DNA from 2 places in the Streptococcus sp. HMSC057G03 genome. Region 2 is predicted to be linked to the other one. Evidence: riboswitches for the same ligand, from Rfam matches in the RefSeq annotation. Region 2 holds a riboswitch; the other holds the start of a gene.
What was found. A riboswitch is a leader RNA that binds a small molecule or an ion and turns the genes downstream of it on or off. The one in region 2 is predicted to bind thiamine pyrophosphate.
Positions count from the first base shown of each region.

Region 1 (3,421 bases), on a different contig from region 2:
GCTAGTACAAAATCACGCTGGTTAGCCAAAGCAGGGGCCTGTTTAATCAAGATATCTGCTGCTTCTTCTGGATGCTCTATAGCATATTGGTAGCCTTTTTTCACCGCTTGAATGAATTTTTTTGCTTCCTCTTTATGAGATTTCAAATAGTCATTGTTAGCAATAATAACAGGCGAATAGTAGTCAAATGCAGGAACAAAATCTTTCATATAGAAGAAATTGGTTTTCATTCCCTTTTGCTCAGCCAAAATTCCATCCCAACCGTGATAAATCCAAGCAGCATCAAAGACCTTATTTTCAATCGGAGTAATGGAATTTGAATCACTATTTGGAACCAATTTTACTTGATTAAAATCAGCCCCTTCTTTTTTCATCATCGATTTGATCATTTCCAACTCAATCGGATCATTCCAGGTACCATACTTCTTACCAACCAAATCTTTTGGACTTGTGATCGCTGCATCTTTTCTTGAAATAATCCCTGACGTATTGTGTTCGACAATAGCTGCAATAGCGGTAATACCCGCACCTTTATCCAATTTCTTGGCCATAGAATCTTGGAAATAAATACCAAATGGAGCTTTCCCATTGATAATCAAATCAGAACTACTGTCTTCCGGAGGAAGTTTTATATCTACATCCAGTCCTGCATCTTTAAAGTACCCTTTTTCCTTTGCTACATAGAGACCCGTGTGATTGGTATTCGGGGTCCAATCTAGAATAAAATCAATCTTTTTCAAACCACTTGACGATTGCTTGACAGAATTTTGACAAGCACTCAAGAAAACAAATCCCAATATTATTGAGAAAAATAAACCTATTGACTTTTTCATTAGCTATACCTCTTTTACATTTTTGTCAATTTAAATTTTACACCATTTACAAGTTTGTCAATCCTTTTTCCATTTCAGAATGGTTCGTTCTAATTGGTCAACGAGAAACATACCGAGTAAACTAATAGCAGAAATCAATACAATGATCGCAAACATCGTATCATACTGAAATAACTTCTTCGATTGGATCATATAGACCCCCAATCCATCAAAACCTCCTAACCATTCTGAAACTACCGTACTGATAAAAGCATAGGAAACGCTCACACGTAAACCTGCAAAAAAATAAGGAAGCGCTGCAGGAATTTTATAATGAACTAAGGTCTGAAAGCGATTGGCTTGCATAATCTGAAACAATCTCAGAATATCTTGATCGCAATGCCGAAAACCATCTAACAGACTGACTACGATGGGAAATACCACCGTAATAATGATCAAAACTAGTTTTGGAAGCATACCATAACCAAACCAAAGAACCAGGATGGGGGCCAAGGCAATCGTCGGAATGGTTTGAATAACAACCATAAAAGGATAGACCAGATCATTCACCCATTGAAAACTATCCATGAGAATCGCAAAGCCAGCAGCAAGAAGAACCCCTATAACAAGTCCGATCAAGGCCACTTGAAGGGTAGACAAACTGTGATGAATCAGGAGAGCTCGATCTTGTACAAAGGCATTCCCAATTTCAAGTGGCGTTGGTAATACAAATTTGGGGAGGATATTTAAAAATCCTGCTAACTGCCATAAGACAAGAAGACTGCTAAAACCTGCAAATCCTATCAATTGTTTTGAATATCTTTTTACAAGAGACATCGTAACCTCCTTTCTCACAAATAAAAAACGCCTCCAAAATAGGAGACGGATTGCACAAGGTCACTCATAACGAAAAATACATTTCATTTGTTTCCTACGCTGGCATTACCCAGATCAGGTGCGGTCGAAGCTTACACTTCCTCTCAGACTGTACACAGACTCCCATATGTATTTATTATAATAACTGATTTAGACGATAAAAGCAAGAAATTAATCCAAATAACGAATTAAATTCTTCTCTGTTAAAATATCTGAATAGGTGTAAGACTCCACGTATGTATTGGCCGGTTCACCTGGTAAGCTATTGTCGTTCGTATACTCGATAATAAATAAAGAAGGATAGACCTCAATCAAGCGTCCAAATTTATTTTTTTGACGTTTCCGTCCATTTTCAAGCGTCATTTCAACCACTTGTCCTTCATGGGCCTTGATCTCTTCTTTAATTTTTTTCATTTTTGCAACATCTGTAAATGCATCACTCATCTTATTGATCCTCTCTCTTTGAAATACTTGAGAATTTATTGTATTCCTTTTGGAATATTAATTCGACTGTCCCACGCGCACCTGAACGGTTTTTCTCAATAATCACTTCAACCGTATTATTGGGCATTCCATCTTCTTCCTCTTCACCAGCTCGATCATAATAATCATCACGGTACAAGAAAGCAACAATATCCGCATCCTGCTCAATCGATCCAGATTCACGAATATCAGAAAGAACAGGACGTTTGTCTTGGCGCTGTTCCACACCACGTGATAGCTGACTCAAAGCAATAACGGGAACTTTTAGTTCCTTCGCCAAAATCTTTAACTGACGAGAAATTTCTGAAACTTCCTGTTGACGGTTTTCTCTTCCAGTCCCTGTAATCAGCTGCAGGTAGTCAATCAGAATAAGACCGAGATTGCCTGTTTCCTGCGCTAATTTTCTTGCTCTCGAACGAATCTCAGTGATCCGAATTCCTGGAGTATCATCGATGTAAATACTCGCATTGGCCAAATTCCCTTGAGCAATGGCATATTTTCGCCACTCTTCATCCGTCAATTGACCTGTACGAATCGAATGGGATTCAATCAAGCCTTCAGCTGCTAACATCCGGTCAACCAAACTTTCAGCACCCATTTCTAATGAGAAAATAGCCACTGTCTTATCCAACTTTGTCCCGATATTTTGAGCAATATTTAGAGCAAAGGCTGTTTTCCCTACTGCAGGACGAGCCGCTAAAATAATCAACTCTTCCTCATGTAGCCCTGTCGTCATATGGTCCAAATCGCGATAGCCTGTCGCAATACCCGTAATATCAGTGGTTTGAAGCGAGCGGGCTTCCAAGCTACCAAAATTTATATTCAAGATGTCTCGAATATTTTTAAATCCACTACGATTTGCGTTTTCACTAACATCAATCAGAGCTTTTTCAGCACCCGCAATGATTTCATCTGAAGGGCTTGCACCATCATAAGCTTGATTAATACTTTCCGTTAATCGAGAGATCAATCGACGTAAGACAGCTTTTTCGGCAACAATCTTCGCGTAATACTCCGCGTTAGCTGAAGTTGGTACCGAATTAATGACTTCTACCAAATAGGAGAGACCGCCAATATTTTGGAGATCCCCCTGACTATCTAAAATATTTCGAACAGTCGTCGCATCAATCGCATCCCCGCGGTCAGCTAGATCGATCATGGCTTTAAAAATCAAACGGTGCGAGTACTTAAAGAAATCGCCAGGCTCGATATATTCACGAACAAAGACCAATTTCCCCTCATCAATAAAG
Region 1 covers NZ_KV794424.1:64,885-68,305, forward strand. The annotation lists gene HMPREF2686_RS05590 (ABC transporter substrate-binding protein) at 1-833, opposite strand, end outside; gene HMPREF2686_RS05595 (ABC transporter permease) at 891-1,649, opposite strand; TPP riboswitch at 1,724-1,825, opposite strand; gene HMPREF2686_RS05600 (Veg family protein) at 1,860-2,132, opposite strand; gene dnaB (replicative DNA helicase) at 2,134-3,421, opposite strand, start outside.
Region 1: another riboswitch for thiamine pyrophosphate. It lies ahead of HMPREF2686_RS05595 (ABC transporter permease); the one in region 2 lies ahead of HMPREF2686_RS06940 (ECF transporter S component).

Region 2 (3,421 bases):
AAAAGATCCTGACAATTGCCGACTTCCTTTGAAAAAACTTCTCTAGTTTCAGAGGAAGGGATTTTGAATATTTTTTTGACTTCGTCATTTCTTAGTTCAACCATATGGTCGATATAGGCTTCGTAGTCAGACAAATCATGATCACAGAGGATAATCGTCTTACCTGCTTCAACCAGTTCCTTCAAAATCCCTAGTATCTCAAGCCGACTTTTACGATCAATTGATGCAAAGGGTTCGTCTAAAAGATAGACACTAGGATTCATGGCAAAGAGTACTGCTAGGGCCGCTTTTTGTTTTTCTCCACCTGACAATTGGTGAATCGGACGGTGGAGAATTTTTTGGCTTCTACATTTCTCCACAACTTCCGCTATTTTAGATTCAATTTCCTGAATTGGATAAGCAATATTTTCTAAGGAAAAGACCAATTCCTCAAACAAGGTCTCCATGGTAAATTGATGGTTGGGGTTTTGAAATAGGATACCGACCAATTGGACACGTTCAGCTACAGAAAGTTGTCTCATGTCAATTCCATCGATAAGGATCTGACCACTATATGGCACTGGACTGAGTTGGGCAATAATTTGAAAAAGGGTTGATTTACCCGAACCGCTTTTTCCAACCAATAAAGTAAAGGCTTGGGATTGAAATGTAAAGTCAATCGGCTTTGTGAAAGAGGGATAGACAACCCCCTTTAATTCCACCCCCATCTATACTTCACTCCCAGCAGAAAACTGATGGTAAAGTTTGACCGTAGTACGAACTAGAATCGCACAGAAGAAAAATACTGATGCAAAACGTACCAAAAGCAAGGATAGTACGAAAGGAAGAGAAAAGGCATAGTAACCTAATTTAATGTATTCATAGACAAAGCTAAAGAGTGTAATTCCAATACTATTAGCTGTCAGTGAAAGCCAACTTTCATAACGATTCTTGGTGATAAGAAAGCCGAATTCACTTCCTAACCCTTGAACCAAACCGGATAATAGAGCTCCTAAACCGAATTGACTACCGTAAAGGACTTCAGCAAGGGCAGCTAAAACTTCTCCAATAGTTGCACTACCGATTCTTGGGATGAAAATAGCCGTAATAGGTGCAGCCATACACCAAAGACCAAATAATATTTCGTTGGCAAAAGCCTGTAAACCTAGAGGTGTTAAGCCAATAGTCAAAATATTATATAGATATCCTGAACCTACAAAAACGCCACCAAAAAAGATAGACAAGAAAGCAAGTAAGATAACATCTTTTAAACGCCATTTTTTAAACATAAAAACTCCTTTTTAAGACAGTCGGGCATTTAAGAAAGACGTACCACAATACTCTACATCTAGTCTATCTGGTAAAAATTAAAAAACTCCAATTACAATCAAGAATTAGAGTTTTGCTTATAAGATTAGACAGTTCTTTTCGACACACGAAAAAAACCTTTTCACATTTCCCTTCGCCAGTATTAACTGTAGCAGGTTCAATGGGTATCATCTCAGCCTAAAGCACCCCAAATGTCTTTATAATATTATTTACTCATCAGTATAACAGAAAATGAAATCTCTAGCAAGATATTTGTTAAAAAATGTATTTACAAAGTTTATGATACCATTTTCCGTGTACATCCTGTTTGTACTCTCTAAAACAAATAGGGAGTGGGACAAGGAACGATTTTTAGTAAACATTCGTTCTGTCCCACTCCCTCTTTTCTTATTAATACAATTTCAGATCACGAGGATCTACTGGGAAAGTTGGATTATATGGATTGTGACGAAGTTTGAAGTGTTTCACATCTTCAATCGTCTGAGTTCCAGATAGTTGCATCACGGTCTTCAATTCTGCATTCAAGTGTTCAAAGACTTGGCGTACACCTACACCACCGCCCAGAGCTAAGCCATAAATAACGGGGCGACCAATAGCTACCAAGTCAGCTCCTGAAGCCAAAGCCTTAAAGACATGTTGCCCACGCCGAATACCAGAGTCAAAGACAATCGGTACACGTTTGTCAACTGCTTCAGCAACTTCTTGAAGTGAGTCAAAGGCAGCTGGGCCACCATCGATTTGACGTCCACCGTGGTTGGTTACCCAGATACCAGATGCACCTGCAGCAAGAGAACGTTCAACATCTTCACGGCATTGAGGACCTTTAACGTAAACGGGTAGGCCTGAGTATTCAGCGATGAATTCTACATCTCGTGGAGAGAGGCGTTGTTTAGCTGATTTGTAGACAAAGTCCATTGACTTACCAGCACCTTCAGGTAGGTATTCTTCTACGATTGGCATTCCAACTGGGAAGACAAAACCATTACGTTTATCAACCTCACGATTCCCCCCAACAGTTGCATCTGCCGTTAAGACGATCGCTTTATAACCTTCTGCCTTCACGCGATCCATAATGTGGCGGTTAATCCCATCATCTTTACTAAAGTAGAACTGGAACCAATGAGGAGTCCCTTGAAGGGCTTGCGTAATTTCTGGAAGATCAACTGTAGAGTAGGAGCTTGTAGTATAGAGGGAACCAAACTCATGTACCCCGCGCGCAGTAGCCACTTCCCCTTGTTCATTGGCTAATTTATGAGCTGCAACTGGAGCCATAATGATGGGTGAAGATAGCTTTTCACCAGCAAATTCAATCTCAGTACTTGGATTTTCCACATCACAAAGCGTATGAGGGACAATCAGCTTATGGTTAAAAGCTCGGATGTTTTCACGCAATGTAAAGGTATCTTCTGCTCCGCTAGCGATATAGCCAAAAGCAGCTTTTGGAATGACTTGTTGAGCCATAGGCTCCAAATCATAAGTGTTAATAAAATCTACAGGTCCTTCTGCATTGCTTGTTTTATATGACATAAAATGTCCTCCTTCATAAGTAAGCGGTTACTCTTTTCTTACCCACCTATCTTAACTTATTTGCAAACGATTTTCAAAAAATTTGTCTGTCATTTTCAATTTAAAGAGAGATGATGAAATAAAAGAATGACTTATGTTCCAAAAGAAAGTGCAGGTTAACACTGATCCATTACACAAAATAGAGAGTGGGACAGAAATCGGTCATTCGTTAGAATTCGATTTCGTCGTCCCACCTCCGCACAGTTGTGTAGGGCTGTAAAAGATGATGAAATCAGCGTAGTAGAGCCCACTCAACCACTGCGTCTTGCTCGACACTCCAAAAACAAGAAGAGGCTAGGACTTTTGTCCCAGCCTCATTTTCCTAAAAATTCTATCAATCTTAATTTGAAAATTTACGATGAAAAATGAAAGACTGGGCAAACGCGTGTCCAGCCTTTGAAAATTGAGAGAAGGAACTATATAGCAAGGAATTAGACGCTGTTGCCGGAATGAAGACTAACCGGCAAGAAATAGCCTGTCGTTGCAACGGTTTGACCGTCGATTTTTTGAAGCAAGAGGTCTACTGTCAAGACTGCGATCTCTTTGA
Region 2 covers NZ_KV794428.1:52,268-55,688, reverse strand. The annotation lists gene HMPREF2686_RS06945 (ATP-binding cassette domain-containing protein) at 1-707, opposite strand, end outside; gene HMPREF2686_RS06940 (ECF transporter S component) at 708-1,268, opposite strand; TPP riboswitch at 1,420-1,508, opposite strand; gene lctO (L-lactate oxidase) at 1,699-2,835, opposite strand; gene HMPREF2686_RS06930 (LacI family DNA-binding transcriptional regulator) at 3,306-3,421, opposite strand, start outside.